DNA from 2 places in the Mesorhizobium sp. M1088 genome. Region 2 is predicted to be linked to the other one. Evidence: riboswitches for the same ligand, from Rfam matches in the RefSeq annotation. Region 2 holds a riboswitch; the other holds the start of a gene.
What was found. Region 2 has a riboswitch for cobalamin ahead of NKH49_RS29610 (DUF1636 family protein). Riboswitches for the same ligand answer to the same signal wherever they lie in the genome.
Positions count from the first base shown of each region.

Region 1: linked by a shared signal. The riboswitch ahead of metE (5-methyltetrahydropteroyltriglutamate--homocysteine S-methyltransferase) and the one ahead of NKH49_RS29610 (DUF1636 family protein) in region 2 are both predicted to bind cobalamin.

Region 1 covers NZ_JAMYMO010000025.1:25,609-40,046, forward strand. Annotated here, with positions in the region: gene metK (methionine adenosyltransferase) at 1-354, shown strand, start outside; gene NKH49_RS23485 (adenosine kinase) at 464-1,456, shown strand; gene NKH49_RS23490 (transposase) at 1,489-2,166, opposite strand; gene NKH49_RS23495 (MFS transporter) at 2,453-4,081, shown strand; cobalamin riboswitch at 4,579-4,779, shown strand; gene metE (5-methyltetrahydropteroyltriglutamate--homocysteine S-methyltransferase) at 4,875-7,226, shown strand; gene NKH49_RS23505 (hypothetical protein) at 7,578-8,168, opposite strand; partial or broken gene NKH49_RS23510 (IS1380 family transposase) at 8,284-9,621, shown strand; gene NKH49_RS23515 (hypothetical protein) at 9,883-10,077, shown strand; gene NKH49_RS23520 (hypothetical protein) at 10,550-10,852, shown strand; gene NKH49_RS23525 (hypothetical protein) at 11,405-11,581, opposite strand; gene NKH49_RS23530 (cytochrome-c peroxidase) at 12,353-13,408, opposite strand; gene NKH49_RS23535 (DUF982 domain-containing protein) at 14,215-14,438, opposite strand, start outside.
Region 2 covers NZ_JAMYMO010000043.1:10,634-25,071, reverse strand. Annotated here, with positions in the region: gene nuoL (NADH-quinone oxidoreductase subunit L) at 1-89, opposite strand, end outside; gene nuoK (NADH-quinone oxidoreductase subunit NuoK) at 100-408, opposite strand; gene NKH49_RS29680 (NADH-quinone oxidoreductase subunit J) at 410-1,030, opposite strand; gene nuoI (NADH-quinone oxidoreductase subunit NuoI) at 1,149-1,640, opposite strand; gene NKH49_RS29670 (hypothetical protein) at 1,637-1,894, opposite strand; gene nuoH (NADH-quinone oxidoreductase subunit NuoH) at 1,894-2,937, opposite strand; gene nuoG (NADH-quinone oxidoreductase subunit NuoG) at 2,940-5,021, opposite strand; gene NKH49_RS29655 (helix-hairpin-helix domain-containing protein) at 5,096-5,791, opposite strand; gene nuoF (NADH-quinone oxidoreductase subunit NuoF) at 5,872-7,176, opposite strand; gene nuoE (NADH-quinone oxidoreductase subunit NuoE) at 7,187-8,248, opposite strand; gene NKH49_RS29640 (hypothetical protein) at 8,249-8,629, opposite strand; gene NKH49_RS29635 (NADH-quinone oxidoreductase subunit D) at 8,626-9,816, opposite strand; gene NKH49_RS29630 (NADH-quinone oxidoreductase subunit C) at 9,817-10,419, opposite strand; gene NKH49_RS29625 (NuoB/complex I 20 kDa subunit family protein) at 10,425-11,006, opposite strand; gene NKH49_RS29620 (NADH-quinone oxidoreductase subunit A) at 10,997-11,362, opposite strand; gene NKH49_RS29615 (winged helix-turn-helix domain-containing protein) at 11,698-12,897, shown strand; cobalamin riboswitch at 12,927-13,130, shown strand; gene NKH49_RS29610 (DUF1636 family protein) at 13,169-13,603, shown strand; gene cobW (cobalamin biosynthesis protein CobW) at 13,600-14,438, shown strand, end outside.

The sequences.
Region 1 (14,438 bases), on a different contig from region 2:
GACCGCTCAGCTGCCTATGCGGCCCGGTATGTCGCAAAGAATATCGTCGCTAGCGGACTTGCGGACGTCTGCGAGGTGCAGCTTGCTTACGCAATCGGCGTGGCCAGTCCGGTTTCTGTCATGGTCAACACGTTCGGAACAGCGAGGGTTGAGGAAAGAAGGATCGAGCGCCTCATTCTTGAGTTGTTCGATCTCAGACCGAAGGGCATTATCAAGATGCTTGATCTCTTACGCCCTATATACCGCAAGACCGCGACCTATGGCCATTTCGGCCGTGAAGAGCCTGATTTCACCTGGGAGAAGACAGACAGGGCCGACGAATTGCGTCGCGAGGCAGGACTTGCCGCCCCGTGAGGGCTGGCGCCGAACGGATTGGCAAGCGCAAAGCCCATTCCCACTGGCCAGACCCGCCCGCGCCCGGCGTGACAGAAAGCCGGTGGTTTTTTGGCGGAGACATGAATTGATGCCGGACTATGACGTGCTTTGTATCGGAAATGCCATCGTCGACATCATCGCCCAGTGCGATGAGGCGTTCCTGGAGACCAACGGCATCATCAAGGGCGCGATGAATTTGATCGACACGAGGCGCGCCGAACTGCTCTACAGCCGCATGGGCCCGGCCATTGAAGCCTCGGGCGGCAGCGCCGGCAACACGGCGGCGGGCGTGGCCTCCTTCGGCGGTCGCGCCGCTTTCTTCGGCAAGGTCTCCAACGACGCGCTCGGCGAAATCTACGCGCATGACATCCATGCCCAGGGCGTCGCCTTCGACACCAGGCCGCTTAACGGCGAACCGCCGACAGGGCGCTCGATGATCTTCGTCACGCCCGACGGCGAGCGCTCGATGAACACCTATATCGGCGCCTGCGTCGAGCTCGGGCCGGAGGACGTCGAGGCCGACAAGGCGTCGGGCGCCGCCGTCACCTATTTCGAGGGCTATCTGTGGGACCCGCCGCGCGCCAAGGAGGCGATCAGGCAGACGGCTAAGCTCGCCCACGCCGCCGGGCGCGAAGTGTCGATGACATTGTCGGATTCGTTCTGCGTCGACCGCTACCGCGACGAATTCCTCGATCTGATGCGCTCCGGCACCGTCGACATCGTCTTTGCCAACAGCCACGAGATCAAGTCGCTCTACCAGACCGCGTCATTCGACGAGGCGCTGGCGCGGATCCGCAAGGACTGCAAGATCGCCGCCGTCACCCGCTCGGAAAAGGGCTCGGTGATCGTGCGCGGCGACGAGACCGTGACCATCGAGGCGACCAGGATCCGCGAGCTGGTCGACACCACCGGCGCCGGCGACCTCTATGCCGCAGGCTTCCTCTACGGCTACACGCAAGGCCGCAGCCTGAAGCAGTGCGGCGACCTCGGCTCGCTGGCAGCCGGGCTGGTCATCCAGCAGATCGGCCCAAGGCCACGGCAGAATCTGCGCCGAGAGGCGGAGCAGGTGGGATTGCTGTAGGTGGCGAGCCAAGAACCAGCTGCCCAGCCTCCTTAATCCAGCCCGAGCCTTTTCTTCAGTTCCGCATTCTCCTTGCGGAGACGATCGGCAAGCAGGCTCTTTAGCCGCTTGTTTTCTTCCTCGAGCGCGACGAGATCCTTCAGCCCGTCACTGTCCGCCGCCGGCGCCGCCGCCTTCTTCCAAAGATAATATGTCTGTTCCGAGATGCCGGCTTGCTTCACCGCGCTCTTGAGAGTAGCGCCGCCGCCGATCGAGGTCTCGATCTGCGCCAGCTTCTGGGCACGATCCTTCGCGGAGTAGCTCTTTCGGCCTGTTCGCGCTGACGGCGGTGCTTCAGTGGTCGCGGATATCGGCTTGGCGCCCTCCTTGCGGGCAGGCGCGCTCGCCTCAGCTTCTGGCTTCCTCGACCGCCGCGCTCTCGTCTTCGGTTTTGGCGTTTCCGCTTTGTCTGCCGGTGCGCTAGGAACTACTGCTGACTCGGTTTCCAGGGGATTGGCCATGAAATGCTCCACTCGCGGTTTGTGCAAAGGTTCAGCATCAAGGGCCACTACAGTAGAGTCAACAAGCTGACGATTTAACGGCTCGACTTCCTTTGTTGTCTCGGCCATCGCGGCGGCGATGTCGAAATTGCCCCAGATGGAACGTGCGGATTTTTGATAAATGCGCTTTTGTTTGACTTCCACGGTGAATGGTCGCGTCTGCCGCCTCATAGTTCCTTCCTGAATAGAAGAATGAAGTCGCCGCTCGAATTTTTGGCGCTTCCTGCTTAGCGCGGAGCATTATCGTATAGCCGCTCAACGGGCAAGTGATGCCGGTCTTCGATGGCTGACCCATCTGGGGAGATTTGAGCGGCTTCGCGCGTCCTGCGCATGCCTGTAAGGCCGCCAAGTTTTCTGGGTTAGCAGGCGCGCCACTGTGGCAGCTTGGCTTGTACGGCGAGGCCATGGTTGAGTGAGGCGAACCAAAGCCCCGCGCTCGATCCCGAAGCTTCCCACAATGGCGAAGAGAACATCTTCACTCGTTCCTTTTCAGCACAAGACCTTCCGTTCGCTATGGTCGGCTGCACTCGTTTCGAACCTTGGCACCCTGGTGGAAGGTGTGGCGGCGGCTTGGCTGATGACGAGCATCGCCACCTCCCATGGAATGGTGGCGCTCGTCCAGTCATCGACCACCCTCCCCTACATGATCTTCTCGCTCGCGGCGGGAGCGCTCGCGGACAACTTTGACCGTCGCCGGATCATGTTGACTGCGCAACTGCTGATGGTCTGCGTATCCGCCTTCCTGGCGTTCCTGACCTATGCGGGGGAAATGACACCCTGGGCCCTTCTGGGTCTCACCTTCCTGATCGGCTGTGGTTGGGCATTGCACGATCCCTCTTGGCAAGCCTCGATGGGGGATATCCTGCCTCGCGAACACCTGCCTAGCGCGGTTGCGCTCAACGGCATGAGCTACAATCTCATGCGCAGCATCGGGCCGGCGATTGGCGGCATAATCGTGGCCACAGCCGGTGCGGCCTTCGCGTTCCTCTTCAACGTCTTTTGCTACTTCGCTCTGATCGCTGCGCTGTTGCGGTGGAAAGCCGTACGGGCACGACAAGCGCTGCCGCGGGAGGCTTTCGGCAGTGCGATGGCGGCGGGCTTCCGTTACGTGCTCTTGTCGCCGAACCTTCTCAAGGTGATGTGCCGGAGTTTCATTTTCGGCCTCACCGCCGTTGTCATTTTGGCTCTCCTGCCGTTGGTTGCTCGCGAACAGGTCAAAGGGACCGCGGTCACCTACGGCGTGATGCTTGGCTTCTTCGGCCTGGGAGCGATTTGCGGCGCGCTCCTCATCGGGCGGGTCCGAGAAGTTCTCTCCAACGAATGGGTCATTCGCGGAGCGTTCTTTATATTGGCGATCAGCTGCTTCTTTCTGGCATGGAGCGAGCACGTTTGGCTGAGCTGTCTGCTCCTCATGCCAGCCGGTGCGGCCTGGATTCAATCATTCTCGCTATTTAACGTCACAGTGCAGCTTTCGGCACCGCGGTGGGTGGTTGGACGCGCCCTGTCTCTCTATCAGACGGCCACATACGGCGGCATGGCGGCGGGAAGCTGGCTTTGGGGCGAACTGGCGGACGTCCAAGGTGTTTCGGGAGCCTTCCTCGTCGCCAGCGTGGTTCTTGTGATTGGTGGACTGATGGGGATCGTTCTGCGTCAGCCGGATTTCGAAACGCTCAATCTGGATCCGACCAACAAGTTCAGCGAACCGACGCTGCAACTTGACCTTCGGCCACGAAGCGGTCCGATCATGGTGATGGTCGATTATCGTATCGATCAGAGAGATGTCCCAGAATTTCTCAGTGTGATGACATCGTGGCGAAAAGCGCGGCTGCGAGATGGCGCCAGACAATGGGCGTTGCTGCGTGACCTGGAAAAGCCCGAACTATGGACCGAGTGCTATCATGTGCCAACCTGGGTCGAGTATGTTCGCCACAACAACAGGCAGACCCAGGATGACGCCGAAATCGTTGCGCGCCTGGAAGCGCTGCACCGTGGCGATTGCCCGCCCAAGACGCATCACAAGATCGAACGCCAAACCGTGCGCGTGCACGACGATTTGCCGCTCAGGCCTCATTTGGACAGGACTTGAGCTGGCCCGGTGGTTTGAGCCGGGTTACCTTGAGCCGGTGGGCTGCGAACAAGCAATTCGAGACGTCGGCCTCGATCCTCCGCAACACGCCGCTGCGCCGGGCCTCGGGTGCTCCCCTCGAAATCGTTGTGTCGTATCACCGAGGGCATCACGGCCAACACCTTCCACATGGGCAACAGCCTCGCCATTGAGTCGAATGTGGTCGCGAGCAGATCACCAAAGAAGCGGTCGGAACCTCGGAGCCGAAGTTCGACGCCGAGGTGGCGTTCGCATGATGAGGGAAGCAGCACCACGGCACTTGCCGGTATGTTTGCCGCCGGCAGCCGACGAACTCCTATCCTCCTGGACCGCTGTGCATCATTGCTTTGATTTACCGGCCGCTCAAGGCTTCCACAGTTTTCGCTTTCGAGGCGACCTTTGGGGACATGCCAACGGAAATTTAATATAACGACATAAACATTTCTTTATGCGGCGTTGACAAAGAAGCGAACTGCTGTGATTGTCTCCCGTGTCGTGGTTCTCCGTACGGCGCTGCCGCAGCGGAGCTAAGAGGGAAGCCGGTGCGATGCCGGCGCTGCCCCCGCAACTGTTAGCGGCAAGCCAACCCCACTCATGTCACTGAGGCGAATAGCCTTGGGAAGACGGGTAGAGGCTATGACCCCGCGAGCCAGGAGACCTGCCACGGCGAATTACGTCCACGGGCGGGGTGTCTCGGTGGCCGCTGCAGCCTGGCGTTCGTGCCGGCGTGCTAGCGCCTTCCTTGTCACCGACGCCCCAACCATCGGGGTATGGCATGACTGTCTCTCAGCAAATTCCTGTAGCAACGCTCGGCGTGCCGCGCTTCGGTCGTCGGCGAGAACTGAAATTCGCGCTTGAAAGCTACTGGTCCGGAAAATCTTCCGCCGCCGACCTTCTCACGACGGCGAAGGCGCTCCGTGCCGCTAGCTGGGAGGAGCAGCACGATCGCGGCGTGTCGAAAATCCCGTCGAACGACTTCTCGCTTTACGACCATGTGCTCGACACCGCAGCCATGGTCGGCGCCGTTCCATCCCGTTACGGCTGGAATGGCGGCGAGGTCCCACTTGACATCTACTTCGCAATGGCGCGCGGCAACCAGGGTCAGACGGAGGATTGTGGACACGTTGGCCACCAGCAGGCGGCTCATCGGCCTGATGTAACCGCGATGGAAATGACCAAGTGGTTTGACACCAACTATCACTACATTGTGCCGGAACTCGACGATGATCAGACGTTCGCCCTCTCGTCGACGAAACCGGTCGACTACTTCCTCGAGGCTAAAGCTCTCGGCATTCACACACGCCCAGTCATCCTTGGACCGATCACCTTCCTCAAGCTGGCGAAATCGCCTGCCGAAGGATTCGATCCCATCGCGCTCCTGCCGCGGCTGCTGCCCGTCTACGAGCAACTCCTGCAGAGGCTGAAGCTGTCGGGAGCCGACTGGGTGCAGATCGATGAGCCAGCGCTTGTCCTCGATCTGAACCCGAACGAACGAGCTGCGTTCGAATTCGCCTATGGCCAGCTGTCAAAAGCCGCGCCCGAGTTGAAGATCATGCTGGCTACCTATTTCGGGCCGCTGGGAGACAATCTCGAAACCGCAGTTTCTTTGCCCCTGGCCGGGCTGCATATTGATCTCGTGCGCGCTCCCGAGCAGCTGGAAATGGTGGGTCGGCTCGCTCCGAAGGATCTGGTGCTCTCGCTTGGCCTGATCGATGGCCGCAACGTCTGGCGTGCGAACCTGCCCGCCATTCTCGACCGCATCAAACCGATCGTCGCCGGCTGGCCCTTGGACCGCGTCGAGATCGCGCCTTCTTGCTCGATGCTGCATGTGCCGATCGACCTGCGCATGGAGACGGAACTCGAGGCGGACATCAGGTCGTGGCTCGCCTTCGCGGCCCAGAAGACCGACGAGCTGGTCTTGCTGGCCCGGGCCCTGTCCCAAGGCAGGGATGCGGTGGCAGGCGCGTTGAAAGCGTCTGCCGAGGCTGCCGCCACTCGCGCGACATCCACGAAGATCCATGACCCACTTGTTGAGGGGCGGATCGCCAGCATTGACGACAGCATGAAGCGACGAGAGAGCGCTTTTGCCAAGCGCTCCAGAGTCCACGCCGGCACGCTCGGGCTGCCGCCGTTCCCGACGACGACCATCGGATCCCTCCCGCAGACGCCGCAGGTACGCAGGGCGCGGGCCGCTCATGCGAAGGGCCAGCTGAGCTATGTCGACTACGAGACCTTCCTGAAGAAGGAGATCGAGGCTGCAATTCGCTGGCAGGAAGAGATCGGGCTGGACGTGCTGGTGCACGGTGAGTTCGAACGAAACGACATGGTACAGCATTTCGGCGAGCAGCTGTCCGGCTTCGCCTTCACCCAGCATGCCTGGGTGCAGAGCTATGGGTCGCGTTACGTGCGCCCCCCCATCATCTTCGGCGACGTATCGAGGCCCAATCCGATGACGCTGCGCTGGTGGCAATTCGCCCAGTCGCTTACGGAATACCCTGTGAAGGGAATGCTCACAGGCCCAGTGACCATTCTCAACTGGTCTTTTGTTCGCGACGACGTACCCCGCTCCGAGGCATGCCGCCAGATCGCGCTTGCCATCCGCGACGAAGTGACGGATCTCGAATGGTCCGGCGCAAGGATGATCCAGATCGATGAGGCCGCGTTTCGCGAAGGATTGCCACTGCGCCAGTCTGATTGGAACGACTATCTCGACTGGGCTGTCGAATGCTTCCGGATCGCTTCAACGGGTGTAAAGGACGCGACTCAAATCCATACCCACATGTGCTATTCGGAGTTCAACGAGATCATCGACGCGATCGCTGAAATGGATGCGGATGTCATTTCGATTGAGACGTCGCGCTCGAAGATGGAACTGCTGGACGCCTTCACGAGCTCCAAATATCCGAACGAAATCGGTCCCGGGGTCTATGACATTCACTCACCACGCGTCCCGGAAGTCGGCGAGATTTCGGACCTCGTCATGCTTGCCCGCGAGCGACTGTCGGATGCCCAACTGTGGGTAAACCCGGACTGTGGCCTCAAAACACGCAAATGGGAGGAGGTCCGCCCTGCCCTCATGAACATGGTCGCTGCAGCACGTGCGCTCCGGGAGAAAGTGCAGGCCTGAGGCTTCCTGCTTCCTCATCATGTGGTGAGTTACCGGTTGCCGCATGTCGGCCGTAAAAGTGCAAAACGCGATCACATCCCTTGAAATAAGTCGCTCGAGCGAAAGTGTGCAATTTCCTTCGCCACGTGTCCTAATCGCGCAGGAATATGAATGTGGACAATACGACATGGATTACTCAGTCTAGCTCTGGACTCCTTGGAAAGGCTGGACTCCTTGAGCCACAAGGGGTTCAGACTTCCAAGGGAACTCAACTGGCGGTATTGCTTAAGCAGCGCGCAGCCCCTGCCGCGATCTGCGCAATCAGATTCCACGTCGACTAAATGGTAGAATATTTTTTAGAAAAGCGCCTCGCTATGATTGAGGCAGGCGCTTCTGTTTTGCATGAACCTGAGGGGGAGGCACCCACAGAGCGTCAGGCAAGAGCAGTTTGTTTGGGGTTGTCAGAGGTCCAGAAATTGTGTTGTCTTCAATGACACAACAAAGAAGCCAAAGGTTGGTATCGAGCAGCCATATTTCATGCGCAACTCGTCTGAGAGTGGTCAAATCGCTCTTGAAGGCCAATGGATCGATTGCGTCAGCTTTCTTGCTCCTGCGCGCTAGGATGTATTCTCCGTCAAATTTGCCAACCATCCAAGCATGAGCAACCGTGTTTCGATTTTGCCGGTTGATGTCATATGCATCTAACGCATTGAGGATCAGTGCAGTACCGTCCGTGTGGAATGAGCGGCTTGCCAAAATCGCTTTGATGCGGGTGCAGATGGCGACATCGCCGAGATCGTAAACGAGTGCCCACGCTTCTTTGTCTGCAATGCCGGAGACCTTGCAAAACAGTAAAAAAAGCCAGAATTCACACTGATTCCATCGAAGCGTTATGACGCCAATGGCGTGCAATCGCTCGGGCGACAGTGGAGAGTTCTCGGCAATCCAAGGATCTGAGTTCATGTCAGCTAACCTGAAAAATTCACGGTGGGTTGGCGGATGTGGTTCAAGCCGTTGAAATGACGTAGGATTTGGTTGCTAAGGCCGATCCGAATCATTTCCGGAGACCACACCCGCCATGAATGATCTTACGCTGCCGCTGAGCGGCTTGTCATCTGTCGGCGGCAAGTCCGTTCGCCCGTTTCGACGGCGGCATGCTGTCGTCGGACATTGGCGTTCTGGCTCTAGCAGAGGTGGAGAAACGACTGCGGGTGGCCGACCGTCTGGCGCGCTGCATCGATGATCCACGCAGCCCGGACCAGGTCATCCACCACTTTGCAGATATGATCGGCTTCCGCATGAAGATGATCGCCGCCGGTTACGAGGATGGCAACGACGCCAACCGGCTGCGTTCCGACCCGGTGTTCAAGATGGCCCAGGATGCGCCCCCTTCGGGTCGGGATCTGGCGTCGCAATCGACGATGTGTCGGCTGGAGAACCTACCCGATGTGCGCTCGCTGCTCGCCATGGGCCAGACGATGGTCGACCTCTACTGCGCCTCCTTCCGGCAGATTCCGAAGCGGATCGTGCTCGACATCGACGACACGTTTGACGCCGTGCACGGCAACCAGCAGCTCCGCCTCTTCAATGCCCATCACGACGAGTACGGCTTCCAGCCGATCGTTGTGTTCGATGGCGACGGCCGGTTCATGGCTGCTGTCCTGCGACCGGCCAAGCGGCCAAGTGGGGCTGAGATCCGCGCTCACCTGCGCCGCCTGGTGCGGGCGATCCGGAGCAACTGGCCGAACATCCGGATCCTGATCCGGGCCGACGGTCACTATTGCAGCCCGCAGATCATCGACTGGTGCCGCGCCAACGATGTCGACTTCATCCTCGGCGTTCCGCCCACCACGACCCTGCGCAAGCATGTCGCGGACCTGGAAGCCCGCACGACGGCGCGCTTTGAAGCGTCACCGAAGACGAACAAGGTCCGCAGGTTCAAGGAGTTCCTGGATGGGGCCGCCAGCTGGAGCCGCGTCGAGCGCATCATAGCGCGGGTCGAGGTCGGTGCCCAAGGTGCTGACACCCGCTTCATCGTCACCAACCTCGCCGGTGGAAGGGCCAAGGCGCTCTACGAGGATGTCTACTGCCGGCGCGGAGCGGCCGAGAACCACATCAAGTCCTGGAAGACCCATCTCGCCGCCGACCGAACGTCCTGCACAAGAGCGACGGCCAACCAGTTCCGGCTGTTCCTGCATGCCGGCGCCTACTGGCTCATGTGGGGCCTGCGCGCTGCGAGCCGAAACGCTCCAGCTTTGCCGTCGCGCAATTCGACACGCTGCGTTTGCGCCTCATCAAGATCGCTGCGCGGGTGGTCGAGATGAAGACGCAAATCCGCCTGCACCTGCCGACATCCTGCCCCGACCAACGCATCCTGCGCATCGTCCTCGATCGTATTCCGCGGCTCGCGACATAATCATTGGGCGCAGACGCCCCGAAACGAACCCGCCGACCGCAACCTGCAAACCCCACCTGCCATCACGACGGATCACCGCCGGCGCCTGACGAGGTTCGCGGAAAAGCGCCCAACAGCGGCCACATCGCCGCTTCAGGCCGCCAAAACCTCATCGCCGTGCATCAAGGCGGCTAAATGACCAGTTTGAATCCGGCGCAATTATGTGTTTCGACATCGGCGCGAACTCCGATATGCCTACCGGGAACCATAGGAGGAAGTGCAGTGTTTTTCCATGACGATGCCGAGATTGAGGAAGTGGTCAAAACAACCGTGGACGTGCTCAAAGGAGCGGCTCGTCAAATCGGGAAGGCTGATCGGGGTATCAGTACAGAGCAAATTGCGCGAATAGAGGAAGCCTTCCAACAATTACACAGCACGCTCGACTTCAAGAAAAAATTAACGCCAATCGAGCCTTAGAGATTGGTACCGCCAGCTCCCACGAAATGACGGCACCAAGAAGGGTCATCAACAAGCGCCTCCTTCTCTCACGAATAATTAGCATTGTCAATATACGCGCGGCTCAAGTTAGAAACGCTGAGACCTAAGCCCGATCTATACAGCGGATTCTGCGAGGGTAACTACTTGTATCTTTCTGCGCTCATTCTGAGAGGTGGTTACACTCTGTTTTCCGGCTGCGTATTGCCCGGTCCGATAGACGAGCACTGCCAGCGTTTAGTATAGCTTTTTTAAGCACCTTTTTAGCAATCTCGGCTGACCTTTCTGATCTTAAACTCTCGGTAAGGCCAATTTCATATCCCGGCTTCTGTAATGGGCAGTAAGACTTGGGGTGTTGAATATGAGAACTATTAATCTATTGGCCGTTGGGTCAGTATGCGCCGTCGCCGGTTGTCAAACGGCCACCTACACGCAATACATGCCGGGACCGCCGTTGGAATATGCGCAAGCCAAGTGCAATATGCTCGCACCAAGCGTCGATCAAGGATTTATCGCAATGGGGTCGCCGAGCTATGTTGCTGGCGCAGCTTTAGGCAATGCCCTAGATAATGCCATTGCTGAACAGCAATTCATCAAGAACTGCATGATATTGCAGGGTTGGCGACAGGATGCCCCCGGTGCAAAGAAGTCTTCAACGTCGCTGGCATCAACGCAACTACCGCACCAACGAACAGCAAAAAAGCGGCCAACCGCGCAAGAGCTTGGCATCCCGGGGCAAGTCGTGGCGGGACAGTGAATACACAGGGATGCGGGACGGCCTCACCTTGTTAGTCGCGCCGAGGCAACGCTATTCGACAAGGGCTGCGACGTTAACGCTCTAACGGACAACCGCGTCGATCCCTATCAGAATGCGAGGCCATGGACTGGATTCAGGTGGTACGGAGCGTGGGTAGTCAGGTGGTCCGGAGTCATTCAAAAGCCATTGATTTTATTTATATTTAATTCGCTTTGATATCGGCTCCTTCGGAAAATACAGGCCCCGCCGCTTCGTACACGCGTCGTTTCTTAAAGTACATTGCTTGTCGCGTTCGCTCTGGTGGCGATAATATATTGTGCTGCGCGTCTGTCCGCTTCCCCAGTCGATTAGCGCAGACTACGGCCGAGGTGGCAGGATTCGGGTGGTGCCAGCGTCCCGCCAATTCGGAGATCGGTTAGGCCTTGACCCTCGCCAGCACCCGACTTAGCTTCTATAAGCAACTTGCGTAGCGATCTGGTGTGCAGCCCGATGACATCGAACTCATCCTGTACGCGGATATTTCGGAGGACCCATGCCTCCTCTTTGACGTGATCACGCCCGATGGCGTGCTTCAGCTCTTGGGAAACGTGGAGATAGCCAGTAACCAATCTTGTCGTCCGTGACCTGCATATTGGGGGCGATGCCGAGGTCCAGTGAGGATGGTCCAAATTGCGCAAGCTCGGTCGAGTGATCGCGGAGAAGCTTAATGTCGACTACATCGAAATTCATGGAGCGGTTCGGACAACGGGTGCGAACCCGGGACGTCGTTCCGGTGTCGTCAGGCTCTCCCGTCCGACTGAGCCTCAGTTGTCTTCACGGCGCGAATACTCCTGAGGCCGCCCGGATTCTCGTTAAGAGACAGCTGCCGCTCAGGACGGCCCACGCGATACTCACGGAGATGGTCGATCACGGCAAAGCGTTCGTGACGGTTCCTTGCGTCGACGACCTATTGGCACTGAGGAATGAACTGTCGTCCGCAGGCGTGATCGCGAAGGTTCATGCGCCGCGGCCGATAAGTGTTCGCGAAGTCCGGGATCGCACGAAGCTCTCTCAGGAGGCATTCTCGGTGAGGTATGGCCTCGATCTGGCAACGCTTCGAAACTGGGAGCAAGGTCGCTCGAAACCGGATGTAGCGGCGAATACTCTCCTTTGGACCATCGCCCGGAATCCGGAAGCAGTCGAAGAATCGCTGGACATGGAGGACGGAGTGGCTACCCCATCGCCCTAAGGGGGGCCGGTCACTCCGGCGCGCGGCTATTCGGCCGCCATGGCCGGCCGCCGCGCGGTATCGACAGCGCGCGAGCCTCATGCGTCAGACACCTTCCTTGGCATGTCGCACGCCAGATCCCAAACATGATTCCATCGCAACGAGCTGGTGACGGAAGCAGTGTCTGCACTTTGGAAACGAGCCATTTGCGTTCTCATGGACGTCGCGATCGTCTCGTCCCAGTAAAAGTCGCAATCATTGTCAATTGCGATGTTCCGCAGTCAGCTGGCCGTTTATTTTCCTAAGATCTGCATTATAGGCCGGGGTGTTGTCGCCGTTTCGGCGGGTAAGATGGGATAGGCGACCTCGGGTGCCTTTCCGGTCAGCGAGTTGAGGAAGGCAACAAGCAGGTCGACTTCTTCGTCCGCCAGTACCACGCCAAGCTGGGTGGTTCCCATGATGGCAACGGCCTGTTTCAGATCCCAAACCTTGCCCGAATGAAAGTATGGCGCGGTGAGTGCAACGTTGCGCAGCGGCGCCACGCGGAAAACATAGGAATCGTCGGCAGTATTAGTGACCGCAAATCGGCCCTTGTCTTTTTCCGGCAGGACCTCGGCGCTGGGCTGTTCCACGAGGCCGAATGGGTAATAGGCTTCCCCACCAACGTTGATACCGCCATGGCAGGACGAGCAGCCTTTGTCCATGAAAAGCGCCAGGCCCTGTTTCTGTTCGGAAGTCATGGCAAGCTCATCACCATTCAGGAAGCTGTCGAAGGGGGCCGGCGTGACCAGTGTCGCCTCGAAGGCTTCGATTGCCTTGGCGAGGTTGTCGAAGGTGACCCGATCGGCTTCAGCCGGAAAAGCTGCATCGAACCACTCGACATATTGCGGCATGGACTTGAGCGTGGCGATGACTTGGCCCGGTGTATTGGCCATTTCGATCCCGGCTTGGACCGGTCCCTTCGCCTGAGCCTTCAGGTCTTCGGCACGACCATCCCAGAACTGGGCGATGTTGAAGACAGCGTTCAGTACAGTCGGCGCGTTGCGCGGTCCCTTCTGCCAACCATGGCCGATCGAGGTTTCGTGATTGTCGTCGCCGCCGGTGGCCAGGTTGTGGCACGAGTTGCACGACAAGACGCCTGACGCAGAGACGCGTGGATCGAAGAACAGTGCCTTGCCGAGAGCGATCTTTTCCGGGGTGATCGGGTTGTTGGCGACTGCCGGCGTGGTGGGTGGCAAAGCCTTGAAAGTGGCCATTGCCGTTTCTCTGAGGTCTGCGGGGATCGAATCCGCAGCAAAGGCGGTGGCTGTCAGCAAGGGGACAGCCATCGTACTGAATAGGATTTTCATAAATGATCTCGCTGCGTCGTGCACGCAGCCACTCTGGGATATGCGGCTCATGAACGCCCTGCGCTAGATCAGTTGCGGGAGAGGACCGGGTGGTCTGACACCTGTTTTCGCGGCAGAGCTTGGACCGTCCCGGAATTGAACGCTCTTCTCGATGGGATTTCAGGGAGGCGGAGGATCGCTGCTCGGCAAGCGGCAGCGCCGGAGCCGTGCTCCGGTTCTCTCTGCGCCTTCTACCATGAAGAAATCGGGTCCGCCGCTGTCGGAGATTTCGGTTCGGGTTATCTGTTCCGCTGCAGGTCCTGCTCGATTTCCGGCGTGCCTTCGCCAGATCGACGTTGGCCCAAATCGATTTTCGTCTTGTAGCACCCTTTGGCGAGACAATCTTATTTCGACTGTGGAGGGCCGTTTGGGGTGAGCGAAATTAAACGATTTCAAAGGACGCCCGAGTAGCTGTTTTGATTGGCTTGTGAGGCCTATAGCCTCCATCGAGCGAGTATTGGCAGACGACGGAGCACAATTTTGGCTTCGTTTATCATCATGATTCAATGGGACAACTGCTTTGCAATAACTACACGGCAATTTGCTATCATTAATTTGAGAGAACCAAGTCCCACGCAGTGATTTTCACACCGGAAGCGTTGCAGTCCTGTCGCGAGAAGCTGATTTATAAATACAACAAGATGATTAACATCGCCATAGCGGGAAAATATTGTTTGTTCGCTATAGTACGCTCCAGATGCCGGCGAAATCTCGATACAATAACCTCGTCGGCGTACCCGCTCCAGCCTCACACACGACTGCGACGCCTATACTTGCGCTTTTCCACTGCCCGACATGCAGGCAGCGAGCCATTGCATCGCGGAGGTTGCATCTTCCAATATGGCGACCTGTTTCGCAAAGCGGAAAAAAGTCTTGCGCGCTGCGCTCGCAGGTTTTTGTCCGTTGTATGCATCAAAGCACGCCCTGAGGGCGGCTTCGTAGATCCGGTCTCTGCGATCTTCGGGCCATTCGTTGAGAAAATCGATAGCAT
Region 2 (14,438 bases):
TATTCTGAAGCCTTGGCGCCGAGCGAAGTGCCGAACAGGCCGACGATCAAGAAGCCGAGCAGCGGAAGGAAGACGATGGCCTGATACATGGTGGTTCCGTCAACCCTTCATCATGTTCACGTCTTCGACCGCGATCGAGCCGCGGTTGCGGAAGAAGACGACGAGAATGGCAAGGCCGATCGCCGCTTCGGCCGCCGCGACCGTCAGCACGAACAGTGCGAACACCTGGCCGACCAGGTCGCCGAGCGCCGCCGAGAAGGCGACGAAATTGATGTTGACGGCAAGCAGGATCAGCTCGATCGACATCAGGATGACGATGACGTTCCTGCGGTTCAGGAAGATGCCGAACACGCCGAGCGTGAACAGGATCGCCGATACGGTCAGGTAGTGCGCGATGCCGACGACCATCTCAGACTCCTTCGCCCGTCTTGACCTTGCGGATTTCCACTCCGGTTGCCGCCGTGCGGCCGACCTGGGCGGCGATCGACTGCCGCTTGACGCCCGGCTTGTGGCGCAGCGTCAGCACGATGGCGCCGATCATGGCGACCAGCAGCACCAGCCCCGCCACCTGGAAGTAATAGAGGTAATCCGTATAGAGGATGTCGCCGAGCGCTGCCGTGTTCGAGCGCGCGGCCAGGTCCGGAATGGGCTTGGCGACCGTCGCCGCCAGTTTCGGCGCGAATGTATAGCCGCCGAGCACCACGATCAGCTCCGCCGCCAGGATCAGCCCGACCAGCGCGCCGATCGGTGCATATTGCAGGGCGCCTTCCTTCATTTCGGCGAAGTCGACGTCGAGCATCATGACGACGAACAGGAACAGCACCAGCACCGCGCCGACATAGACGACGAGCAGGATCATCGCCAGGAACTCGGCGCCGGTCAGCATGAAAAGGCCGGCGGCGTTGAAGAAGGTCAGGATCAGGAACAGTACCGAATGCACGGGATTGCGCGCCGATATGACCATGAACGCCGATGCCACCGCGACAAAGGCGAAGAGGTAGAAAAAGGCCGCCTCTAGTCCACTCAGCATGGGTTCCCCCGGGTTTCCTGTCAGAACAGGACGTTCGTCCTGTTTTTTGCCACCGCCTCCGGTCGGCAAGTTGCGTGTTCCTTAAACGAGGGCCCTCGCCCCGTCCATGCGTCAAATATCAGCGGTAAGGCGCATCCAGCGAGATGTTGCGCGCCAGTTCACGCTCCCAGCGGTCGCCATTGGCCAGGAGCCTGTCCTTGTCGTAATAAAGCTCCTCGCGCGTCTCCGTCGCGAATTCGAAATTCGGGCCCTCGACAATGGCGTCGACCGGGCAGGCTTCCTGGCAGAAGCCGCAGTAAATGCATTTCACCATATCAATGTCGTAGCGCACGGTGCGCCGCGTGCCGTCATTGCGACGTGGGCCGGCTTCGATGGTGATGGCCTGCGCCGGGCAGATCGCCTCGCATAGTTTGCAGGCGATGCAGCGTTCCTCGCCGTTCGGGTAGCGGCGCAGCGCATGTTCGCCACGGAAGCGCGGGCTGACCGGCCCCTTTTCATGCGGATAGTTGATGGTCTCCTTCGGCGCGAAGAATTGGCGCATCGACAGGAAGAAAGCGCTGACGAAGTCCTGCAAAAGCAGTGACTTGGCGGCCTGGGATAGCGTACTCATTCAGCACCCCCAAAGATCTGTGTTGCAGCGATTGCGCCGATAAATCCGAAAAAGACAGGCATCAGGAAACGGTATGCAAGTCTCGTCATCGACGCCAATATCTGCTTGTCCCAGCCAAACACCGGCACTCGGTAGTTTGCTGCCAACCTTTGGTCCTGTTGCCGCAAAACGTAGGGCAGCACAACGACGTTGCCAAAGAGCGCAACAAGCACGCCGACAGCTGCGCCTAGAAAACCAACGATCAGACTGCCCATCACGCAAACCCCGTGATCTTGAGGAAGGCGGCGGTGGCGACCACCATGAACAGCGAGATCGGCAGGAAGACCTTCCAGCCGAGCCGCATCAGCTGGTCGTAGCGGTAGCGCGGCACGAACGCCTTCACCATGGAGAACATGAAGAACACCAGGCAGACCTTGAGCACGAACCAGATCAGCCCCGGCACCCAGGTGAACGGCGCGAAGTTGAAGGGCGGCAGCCAGCCGCCAAGGAACAGGATGGTGGCCAGCGCGCACATCAGGACGACGGCGACATATTCGCCGAGGAAGAACAACAGGAACGGCGTCGAGGAATATTCGACCATATGGCCGGCGACGAGTTCCGATTCGGCTTCCACAAGGTCGAAGGGCGGCCGGTTGGTCTCGGCCAACGCCGAGATGAAGAAGACGATGAACATCGGGAACAGCGACAGCCAATGCCAGTCGAGGAAGGTGTTGGGCAGGCCGAGCCGCGTGCCCAGCCCGTCCTGCTGCGACAAGACGATGTCGGACAGGTTGAGCGAGCCGACGCAAAGCAGCACGGTGACAATGACGAAACCGATGGAGACTTCGTAGGACACCATCTGCGCCGCCGAGCGCAGCGCGCCGAGGAAGGGGTATTTCGAATTGGACGCCCAGCCGCCCATGATGACGCCATAGACCTCGAGCGAGGAGATGGCGAAGACATAGAGGATGCCGACATTGACGTTGGCGATCGCCCAGCCTTCATTGACCGGTATGACCGCCCAGGCAGAGATCGCCAGCACCGCCGACACCAAGGGCGCCAGCAGGAAAACGCCCTTGTTGGCGCCGGACGGGATGACCGGCTCCTTGAAGACGAATTTCAGCAGATCGGCGAACGCCTGCAGCGTGCCCCACGGGCCGACGACGTTCGGTCCGCGGCGCAATTGCACCGCCGCCCAGATCTTGCGGTCGGCGTAAAGCACATAGGCGACGAAGATCAACAGAACGACGATCAGCACGACCGACTTCAAAAGGATCAGCAGCGCCGGCAGCACGTAGAAGGAGAAGAAGGTGTCCATGTCTACTCCGCCGCCTGCCTGAAGCCGTTCTTCGCCAAAGCCGAGCACTCGGCCATCACCGCGGAAGCCCGCGCGATCGGGTTGGTCAGGTAGAAATCCTTGACCGGCGAGGTGAAGGTGCCCTTGTTCAGCCGCCCGCCGAGCTTGGCAACCCTGGCGATGTCGGCCGGGTCGCCGGCCGCGACATGGTCGATGCGGGCAAGATGCGGGTATTCCGCATAGAGCTTAGCGCGCAGCTGCGGCAGCGAATCGAACGGCAGCTTCTTGCCAAGCACATCCGATAGTGCCCGAAGGATCGCCCAGTCCTCGCGTGCCTCACCGGGCGCGAAGCCGGCACGGTTGGTCTGCTGCACGCGCCCCTCGGTGTTGACGAAGGTGCCCGACTTCTCGGTATAGGCGGCACCCGGCAGGATGACGTTGGCGCGGTGTGCGCCCTTGTCGCCATGCGTGCCGATATAGACGACGAAAGCGCCGCCGGTCTTTGCCATGTCGATTTCGTCGGCGCCGAGCAGGAACAGCACATCGGTCTCGCCCAGCATGCCGGCGACGTTCCTGCCGCCCTCGCCCGGCACAAACCCGACATCGAGGCCGCCGACGCGTGCCGCGGCAGTGTGCAGCACGGCAAAGCCGTTCCAGTCGGCCCTGGCGGCGTTGACGGCGACGGCGAGCTTCGCCGCCTGGCCGAGCACGGCCGCCCCGTCCGGACGCGCCAGCGCACCCTGTCCGACGATGATCAGCGGATGCGTCGCCTTCTTCAGCAGTTGGAAGAACTTGCCATTGCCGTCGGCCAGATCCTTCAGCGATTCCGGCCCGGCGCCGAGCTGCTCGTAATCATAGCGCGTATTGCCGACATCGCCGATGACGCCGACCGGCAGATTGCCGGCCCGCCAGCGCTTGCGGATGCGGGCGTTGAGCAAGGATGCCTCGAAGCGCGGATTGGCGCCGATGATCAGCACCGCATCGGCCTGTTCGATGCCTTCGATGGTCGGGTTGAACACATAGCTCGCCCGGCCGAGCGACGGATCGAGTGCGGCGCCGTCCTGGCGGCAGTCGGTGTTCTTCGAGCCGAGCGAAGCCATCAGAAGCTTCAGCGCGTAGATCTCCTCGACGGCGGCAAGATCGCCGGCAATGGCACCGATCTTTTCGGGTGCGGCATTCGACACCGCTTCCTTGATCGCGGCAAAAGCCTCGGCCCAGCTTGCCGGGGCCAGTCTGCCCTCCTTTCGCACATAGGGCCGGTCGAGGCGCTGCGTGCGCAGACCATCCCAGATGAAGCGGGTCTTGTCGGAAATCCACTCCTCGTTCACCGCCTCGTTGGTACGCGGCAGGATGCGCATCACTTCGCGGCCTCGGCTATCGACGCGGATCGCGGAGCCGACGGCGTCCATCACGTCGATGGATTCGGTCTTGGTCAGTTCCCACGGCCGTGCCTGGAAGGCGTACGGTTTGGAGGTCAGCGCACCAACCGGGCAAAGGTCGATGACATTGCCCTGCAGTTCCGAAGTCATCGCGCTTTCGAGATAGGTGGTGATCTCGGCATCCTCGCCGCGGCCGATCAGGCCGAGCTCCGATATGCCGGCAATCTCGGTGGTGAAACGGACGCAGCGCGTGCAATGGATGCACCGGTTCATGATCGTCTTGACCAGCGGCCCGATATACTTGTCTTCGACCGCCCGCTTGTTCTCGTGGTAGCGCGATGAATCGACGCCGAACGCCATCGCCTGGTCCTGCAGGTCGCACTCGCCGCCCTGGTCGCAGATCGGGCAGTCCAGCGGATGGTTGATCAGCAGGAATTCCATCACGCCTTCGCGCGCCTTCTTGACCATCGGCGTGTTGGTGAAGATTTCCGGCGGCTCGCCGTTCGGGCCTGGGCGCAGGTCGCGCACGCCCATGGCGCAGGACGCCTGCGGCTTGGGCGGGCCGCCTTTCACCTCAATCAGGCACATGCGGCAATTGCCGGCGATCGACAGCCGCTCGTGGAAGCAGAAGCGCGGCACTTCCGCGCCGGCGTCCTCGGCCGCCTGCAGCAGCGTGTAATGGTCGGGTACAGTGATCTCTTTCCCGTCGACCTTGAGCTTTGCCATTTCGCCTCAAACCCCTGCGGACGTTCCGCAATCTTTCCTTCCGGGCGCAGCCGAGACCGCGCACGATATTGAATTCACTTTTTGGCCCCGGCCAACGCGGCCGCCTGACCGATCCAGCCGTCACGGCCGATGCGGCCCTTCAACGACAGGTAATCTTCGACCCAGGCGATCTCTTGCGGCGTCCACGCGGCGATCTGGGCGTATGTCCAGATGCCAAGGCCGTTCAGCACCTTTTCCAGTTTCGGCCCGATGCCCGATATCGCCTTGAGGTCGGCCGGCTCGGCTGGCCGATCCATCGGCTTGGGCTGCTTGAAATCCTCCGGCATCAGCCCGGCCGACGCATCCGCTGCAACGGTGCTCGCATTCGCCAAGCTCCGCGCCGCGGTGCTCGTCGCAATGTCGGTCACATCATTGGCGAAGGACTGCGCCTCGGCAATCAGGGTTTTGGTCGCCGCGCGCGCCTTTGTCGAGGAGCTTTTGCCGGTTGCGGAAAAGCGTTCCGTTCGCGCCTCGAAATCCTCGGCGACCGGCTGCCAAAGCCGCTGCGAGGTCTCGGCCGCGCCTGAAAGCACGCCCATCCAGATACCAAAGGCGTGGTTGGCAAGGCCGATGCCGAGTGCCGTCATCGCCGCCGCGCCCGCGACAGGATGCGCCAGGAGATTGACGGCATTGGCCATCTCCTTCGGCATCATCCTGGTCAGATCCTGGTTCATCTTCAACAACGGGTCCATATCGGGCGTAAAATCGTCGGGTGTCGAAAACAGCGACATAGGTGATCTCCTGGTCGTTTCCGTCTGCCCCGCGCTCGTTTCCTCGTTTCGGGCATTCGCCCGCAATTTTTTGAATTCTTCTATTCCGCCGCCGCCAGCACCGGTTCGGCGCGGTGTGCGTTGCGCGAAAACTCGTCGATGCGCCGCTCCACCTCGCCGCGGAAATGCCGCATCAGGCCCTGGATCGGCCACGCCGCCGCATCGCCCAGCGCGCAGATCGTGTGGCCCTCGACCTGCTTCGTCACGTCGAGCAGCATGTCGATCTCGCGCTTCTGCGCCTCACCGCGCACCAGCCGTTCCATCACCCGCCACATCCAGCCGGTGCCCTCACGGCAGGGCGTGCACTGGCCGCAGCTCTCGTGCTTGTAGAAATAGGACAGCCGCGCGATCGCTTTCACGATATCGGTCGATTTGTCCATGACGATGACAGCCGCCGTGCCGAGGCCCGATTTCAGGTCGCGCAGCGCGTCGAAATCCATCGGCGCGTCGATGATCTGCTCGGCCGGCACCAGCGGCACCGAGGCGCCGCCCGGAATGACCGCCAGCAGATTGTCCCAGCCGCCGCGGATGCCGCCGCAATGCGTATCGATCAGTTCGCGGAACGGGATCGACATCGCCTCTTCGACGGTGCACGGATTGTTAACGTGGCCGGAGATGCAGAACAGCTTGGTGCCGACATTGTTGGGCCGGCCGAAGGACGAGAACCAGGCGGCACCGCGGCGCAGGATGGTCGGCGCGACAGCGATGGACTCGACATTGTTGACCGTCGTCGGGCAGCCATAGAGGCCGACATTGGCCGGAAATGGCGGCTTCAGCCGCGGCTGGCCCTTCTTGCCCTCGAGGCTTTCGAGCAGCGCCGTTTCCTCGCCGCAGATATAGGCGCCGGCGCCATGGTGCATGTAGATGTCGAAATCGTAGCCGGAGGTATTGTTCTTGCCGATCAGCTTGGCCGCATAGGCCTCGTCTATGGCGCGTTGCAGCGCCTCGCGCTCGCGGATGAACTCGCCGCGCACATAGATGTAGGCGGCGACCGCGCCCATGGCGAAGCCGGCAAGCAGGCAGCCTTCGACCAGCGTGTGCGGGTCATGGCGCAGTATGTCGCGGTCCTTGCAGGTGCCGGGCTCGGATTCGTCGGCATTGACGACGAGATAGCTCGGCCGGCCGTCGCTTTGCTTGGGCATGAACGACCATTTGAGCCCGGTCGGGAAACCGGCGCCGCCGCGGCCGCGCAGGCCCGATGCCTTCATCTCGTTGACGATCCACTCGCGCCCCTTGGCAACGATGCCGGGCGTGTTGTCCCAGGCGCCGCGCGCCATGGCGCCGGCCAGCGACTTGTCGAAGCGGCCGTAGATGTTGTTGAAGATGCGGTCTCTGTCCTGAAGCATTGCTCGTTCCTCAGACCGGCTTCTTGCCGGTCGGCCGGCTCTTGTTTCCGGGCGACGGCTTGGCCGCCTTGGCGGCAGCCTTCGCCGGTTTGACCTTGGCCTCCGGCGCTTTGAAAGCAGACGCCGGCTCGGCCTTGTTCTTGGGGCCCTTGCGCTGTTTCGAGACGTCCTCGACCTGCGGTTCGGCCTTGTTGGCATTGGCGGCCGAATGCAGAGGCGCTGCGACGCTCGCCGCCCTTTCCGCCGCGGGCGCGACTTTCGTCGCCGACGGCGATTTCAGCGCCGGGTTGGTCTCGACCGCGTCGGTCTTCGGCTTGCTGGCATTCGAGGGCGCAACCGGCGCCGGCGCGGCAGGAGCAGCTGGCGGAACTGATGCTGCGGCGGCAGCCGCCGGCTCTGCATCCTTGGCCGCCTTGGTCGCCGCCCTGGTTTCCCGGTCGCGGGTCGCCTTGAGGATCGCCTTTTCGCTCTTGAGGGTCGTCAGGCCACTGGCCGGCTCAGAGGTGATGCGGCCGTTTTGCGGTCCTGGCGTCACCGAAGCACCTTTGCCGGCGTCATAGAGGTCGATGATCTCGGCAAGCCGCTCCGGCGTCAAATCCTCATAGGTGTCCTTGAATATCATCACCATCGGTGCGTTGACGCAGGCGCCGAGGCACTCGACCTCCTCCCACGACAGCGTGCCCTTGTCGTTGGTGTGGAACTGGTCGTGATGGATCTTCGAGCGGCACACATCCATCAGCGCTTCCGAGCCGCGCAGCATGCAGGGCGTGGTGCCGCAGACCTGGATATGCGCGCGGGTACCGACCGGATTGAGCTGGTACTGCGTATAGAAGGTGGCGACTTCCAGCCCACGGATATAGGGCATGTCGAGCATGTCGGAGATCGTCTCGATCGCCGCCTTGGTCACCCAGCCTTCCTGCTCCTGCGCCAGCATGAGCAAGGGGATAATCGCGGATTGCTCGCGCCCCTTCGGATATTTCTTGATCCACTGCTTCGCCGCCGCCGCATTCGCCCGGTTGAAGGCGAAGGAGGCTGGCTGGAGGCTGGCTTCTGCGAGACGGCGGACTGACATTTAGCTTTTAACTCTGTTGTAGCAGTCGAAATAAAAACGAGGGTCGGACCTGGCCAAGACCGCGGTACTCTCATCGTTTCCGATCTTTCCCCGGGTAGTGTCGACATAGTCGCGATATTCGCGATACCGATCCGAGCAATCCGCGCCAAGGGCCACATTCCAATCCGGATATGCCGTATCGGCATAAAGATACCAACCGGAATCCAGATCCCAAAGTCGGCCCGTCGTGGTTACCCTGCACATGACATCTGTCTTCACGCCCTCAAGGCGGCAGGACACCCAATAGGCTTCCGCCGAGCTGCCCCAGGCGGCAACGGCACCCATGCCTGCCACTCCGGCAGCAAAACCGGCAGCAACATGCAGGGCGCTCCGCATCTTCACCGATCCACCTCCCCGAAGACGATATCGAGGGAGCCAAGCACAGCGGTGACGTCGGCCAACATGTGGCCGCGGCACAAAAAGTCCATGGCTTGCAGATGGGCAAAGCCGGGCGCGCGCAGCTTGCAGCGGTAGGGCTTGTTGGTGCCGTCGGAGACGAGATAGACGCCGAATTCGCCCTTCGGCGCCTCGACGGCGGCATAAACCTCGCCGGCCGGCACGCGGTAGCCCTCCGTGTAAAGCTTGAAGTGATGGATCAGCGCTTCCATCGAGCGCTTCATCGCCGCACGCTTCGGCGGCACCACCTTGCCGTCGAGGTTAGACACCGGCCCGCTGCCTTCCTTGCCGAGCAGAAGGTCGATGCACTGGCGCATGATCTTCGCCGATTGCCGCATCTCTTCCATGCGCACGAGATAGCGGTCGAAACAGTCGCCGTTCTTGCCGATCGGAATGTCGAAATCCAGCTCGGCATAACATTCGTAGGGCTGCGATTTGCGCAGATCCCATGGCGCACCCGAGCCGCGCACCATGACGCCTGAAAAACCCCAGGCCCAGGCGTCCGCCAGGGAGACGGTGGCAATGTCTACATTGCGCTGCTTGAAGATACGGTTGCCGGTCAAGAGCGAGTCGAGGTCGTCGACCGATTTCAGGAACGGGTCGATCCACTTGCCGATGTCTTCGATCAGCTTCTGCGGCAGGTCCTGGTGGACGCCGCCGGGGCGGAAATAGGCCGCGTGCATGCGCGAACCCGAGGCGCGCTCATAGAACACCATCAGCTTTTCGCGCTCGACGAAGCCCCACAGCGGCGGCGTCAGCGCGCCGACATCCATCGCCTGCGTCGTCACGTTGAGGATATGCGACATGATGCGGCCGATCTCGGAGTAGAGAACTCGGATCAACTGCCCGCGCTTCGGCACCTCGATGCCGAGCAGCCGCTCCGCGGCAAGCGCGAAGGCATGCTCCTGGTTCATCGGCGCGCAATAGTCGAGCCGGTCGAGATAGGGCACGGCCTGCAGGTAAGTCTTATGCTCGATCAGCTTTTCCGTCCCGCGATGCAACAGCCCGATATGCGGATCGACGCGATCGACGACTTCGCCGTCAAGCTCCAGCACCAGGCGCAAAACGCCGTGCGCCGCTGGATGTTGCGGGCCAAAATTGATGTTGAAGTTGCGAACGGAGGTTTCAGCCATTTACTGCTTTGCCTTTTCATCCCCCGGAAGCACGTAATCCGTACCTTCCCACGGAGACAGAAAATCGAAATTGCGGAATTCCTGCTTGAGCTCCACCGGCTCGTAGATGACGCGCTTGGCTTCGTCGTCGTAACGCACCTCGACGAAGCCGGTCAGCGGAAAGTCCTTGCGCAGCGGATGGCCTTCAAAGCCGTAATCGGTCAAAATCCGCCGCAGATCCGGATGGCCTGAAAACAGCACGCCGTAAAGATCGTAGGTCTCGCGCTCGAACCAGTCGGCGCCGGGATAAATCCCGGTGATCGACGGCACCAGCGTCTCTTCGTCGGCTTGGATCTTTATGCGGACGCGGATATTCTGCCTCGGCGACAGCAGATGATAGACCACATCGAAGCGCTTTGCCCGCGACGGATAATCGGCGCCGCAAACGTCAATGATCGAAATGAACTGGCATTTCGGGTCGTCGCGCAGGAAGGTCACCACCTCGATCAGGTCGCGCGGCTCGACCGAGATAGTGAGTTCGCCATAGGCGAGCACCGCCGCGCCGATCCGGCCGATCAGCTTCTCGCCGAGATAGGTCGAGAGGTCATTCAACGCCTGGGTCATGCCGCTCACCGCTCGATCGTGCCGGTGCGGCGGATCTTCTTCTGCAGCAGAAGGATGCCGTAAAGCAGCGCTTCAGCGCTCGGCGGGCAGCCGGGCACGTAGATGTCGACCGGCACGATGCGGTCGCAGCCGCGCACCACCGAATAGGAATAATGATAATAGCCGCCGCCATTGGCGCATGAGCCCATCGAGATGACGTAGCGCGGCTCCGGCATCTGATCGTAGACCTTGCGCAGCGCCGGCGCCATCTTGTTGGTCAGCGTGCCGGCGACGATCATGATGTCGGACTGGCGCGGAGACGCGCGCGGCGCCACGCCGAAGCGCTCGCTGTCATAGCGCGGCATCGACGTGTGGATCATCTCGACGGCGCAGCAGGCGAGGCCAAACGTCATGAACATCAGCGAGCCGCTGCGCGCCCAGGTGATCAGCGCCTCGGTCGAGGTGACGAGAAAGCCCTTGTCGGCGAGCTCGTTGTTGATCTCCAGGAAGAATGGATCGTCGGACCCGACCGGCCTGCCGGTGTTGGGATCGATGAGGCCCTTGGGCTTCGGCGCGACGAGCGTACCGGAACTGTCGTTCAATCCCATTCCAGCGCTCCTTTTTTCCATTCATAGGCAAAGCCGATGGTCAACACCGCCAAAAACACCATCATCGACCAGAAACCGAGCATGCCGATCTGGCTGAACGACACCGCCCACGGAAACAGGAAGGCCACCTCCAGATCGAAGATGATGAACAGGATCGACACCAGGTAGAAGCGGATATCGAACTTCATGCGGGCGTCGTCGAACGAGTTGAAGCCGCACTCGTAGGCGGAAAGCTTTTCCGGATCGGGGTTGCGGTAGGCCACCAGGAACGGTGCGGCGAGTAGCGCCAGCCCGACGATCAGCGCCACGCCGATGAACAGGACGATGGGCAGGTACGAACCTAAAAGTGCGTTCATGCTGCAGTTTCCGTTGGCGGCCAATCCACTCTGATTACAGCACCGGACCCACTTGCGGAAGCGTGACAGTTTAACCACTGAACCGTTTTAAGGGGGCTCTATGCTGCAACGCGGCGAGGGTTAGCGCAGCGCTTTCGGCGAAGCAAGTCAAACCTTGTTCAAATCGCGGTGCTGGACGGCATATCCGGGAAAACTGGTCCGATCCGCTCCTGTTTGATTTCCTTCACTTTTTACTCCACTTTTCTCTCCTGACATGGATGCCGCCAAAACCCTGTTAGCATGGCACGGAATCGCAGGTCATTTTCTCTGTCTAAAATCGTCCGGATGCTGCCTTCATGAAGGAAAAAATCTCGCTCGCCATGGCCCGCCGCATTGCGCTCGCGGCACAGGGATTCAATGACCCGCGCCCCACCGGCACGCCTGACCGCCGGCATCTGGCCCGCGTGCTTGCCCGTACCGGCCTGCTGCAGATCGATTCCGTCAGCGCCGTGGTGCGCGCCCACTATATGCCGCTCTATTCGCGGCTTGGCCCCTACAAGCTGGCGCTGCTCGACGACGCCGCCGTAACGCGCAAGCGCATGGTCTTCGAATATTGGGCGCACGAAGCCTCCTTCTTGCCGGTCGAGACCTATCCGCTGATGCGCTGGCGCATGCAGCGGGCCGAGTGCGGCGACGAAATGTACAGCGGACTGGCCAAATGGGGCCGCGAGCACGCCGCCTATATCGAAGACATCTATCGCGAGGTCGCCGAACGAGGCCCGATCGCGGCGTCGGCTTTCGAAGGGCAGAAGGGTTCGGGTGGCTGGTGGGGCTGGAGCCATGCCAAGCACGCCTTCGAATGGCTGTTCTGGGCCGGCCGCATCACCACGGCGCATCGCCGCGGCTTCGAACGGTTCTACGATCTGCCGGAGCGCGTGCTGCCGCCAACAATACTGAGTCTGCCAACGCCCTCCCCCGAAGACGCTCACCGCGAATTGCTGCGCATCTCGGCCCGTGCCCACGGCATCGCCACGGCAGGCGACCTGCGCGACTATTTCCGCCTCTCGCCCGCCGACATCAAGGGCCGCATCGAGGAGCTGGTCGAGGCCGGCGAGCTGTTGCCGGTGAGCGTCGACGGCTGGAACAAAACAGCCTATCTCCACAAGGACGCCCGTTTGCCGCGCAGGATCGAGGCGCGCGCCTTGCTCGCGCCGTTCGATCCTGTCGTCTTCGAACGATCGCGCACCGAGCGGTTGTTCGACTTCCACTACCGCATCGAGATCTACACGCCGGCCGAAAAGCGGCGGTATGGCTATTATGTGCTGCCATTCCTGCTCGGCGACAGCATCGTCGGGCGCGTTGACCTCAGGGCCGACCGTCCGGCCGGCGTATTGCGCGTCCATGCCGCCTATGCGGAGCCCGGCGCCCCGCCACAAACCGCTGCCGAACTCTTCAAGGAATTGAAGCAGATGCAGGGCTGGCTCGGCCTGGAACGCATCGAGGTGACCGCTGCCGGCGATTTGGGCCGGCCGCTCGCGGATATCGCCGCGCCATAGACGTGCGTTGACACAACTGCCTCCACAAGCCTAAATCCGTTCCAGACGGTCCCCTGCCCGCAACGGCAGGGGCCAAGAGGGAATGCGGTGCGAAATCTCGATTTCAAATCCGCGGCTGTCCCCGCAACTGTAAGCGACGAGCCAAGGCCGAAAACCACTGGGATATTCCCGGGAAGGCGGCACCCAGGCGATGACCCGCGAGCCAGGAGACCTGCCGTCTAGGACCTAAGAATCCGATCGCCTGGCGGGTTTTCCGGGCAAGGAGCCTGATTTGGAACGCGACAGCAGTTTTCCGGCTGAGACAGCGGATTTATTGTCCGGCCATGGTGATTCCCCGGCCGGCGTTACCGTCATCGTCTGCTCGTCCTGCCGTGACGAGACCGGTTCGGACGCTCATCCGCGCGCTGGCGAACTGCTCGCAGAGGACACGCGCCGCGCTGCTTCCAGCGAAAACATCAAAATCCGCACCGTCGAATGCCTCGGCAATTGCAAGCGCCGGCTCAGCGCGGCCATGCTGCGCGACGGCTGCTGGAGTTACGTCTTCGGTGATCTGACCACGACCAGCGGCGCCGATCTCGTCACCGGGGCAAAGCTGTTCGCCACCTCGACGGATGGGCTCATTCCATGGCGCGGCCGTCCCGATTGCCTGAAGCGCGGCCTGGTTGCCCGCATCCCTCCCCTTGACCTTTTGAAGGACCTGACATGACCGCTGCCTCCCTTTCGCGCGTTCCCTGCACCGTGGTCACCGGCTTTCTCGGCGCCGGCAAGACGACGTTGATCCGCCATTTGCTCGAAAACGCCAAAGGCAAGCGCCTGGCCATCATCGTCAACGAGTTCGGCGACATCGGCATCGACGGCGAGATCCTGAAGGGCTGCGGCATCGACACCTGCCCCGAGGAAAACATCGTCGAGCTGGCCAATGGTTGCATCTGCTGCACCGTCGCCGATGATTTCGTCCCGGCGCTGGACCAGATCCTGTCGCTGACGCCGAGGGTCGACCACATCCTGATCGAGACATCCGGCCTCGCTTTGCCCAAGCCGCTGGTCCAGGCCTTCCAGTGGCCGTCGGTGAAAAGCCGCGTGACGGTGGACGGCGTCATTGCCGTGGTCGACGGACCGGCGCTGGCTGATGGCCGCGTAGCCAACGACATGGACGCCCTGCAGGCGCAGCGGGCGCAGGACGAGACGCTCGACCATGACGATCCGGTCGAGGAAGTGTTCGAAGACCAGCTCGCCTGCGCCGACCTGATCATCCTGTCGAAGAGCGACCTGATGGACGCAGCCGGCTCGGCCCGTGCCAATGCCGTCATCGGCAAGCACGTTGCGCGGGCGGTGAAGATCGTACCGACTTCGCAAGGCAAGGTCGACCCTTCGGTGCTGCTCGGCCTCGGCCTCGCCGTCGAGGACGACATCGAGAACCGCAAGACCCACCACGACGACGAGCTCGACCACGAACATGACGATTTTGACTCGTTCGTCATCGACATCGCATCTGTGTCCAACCCGAACGAGCTCGCACAACGCGTCGCCACGGCGGCGGA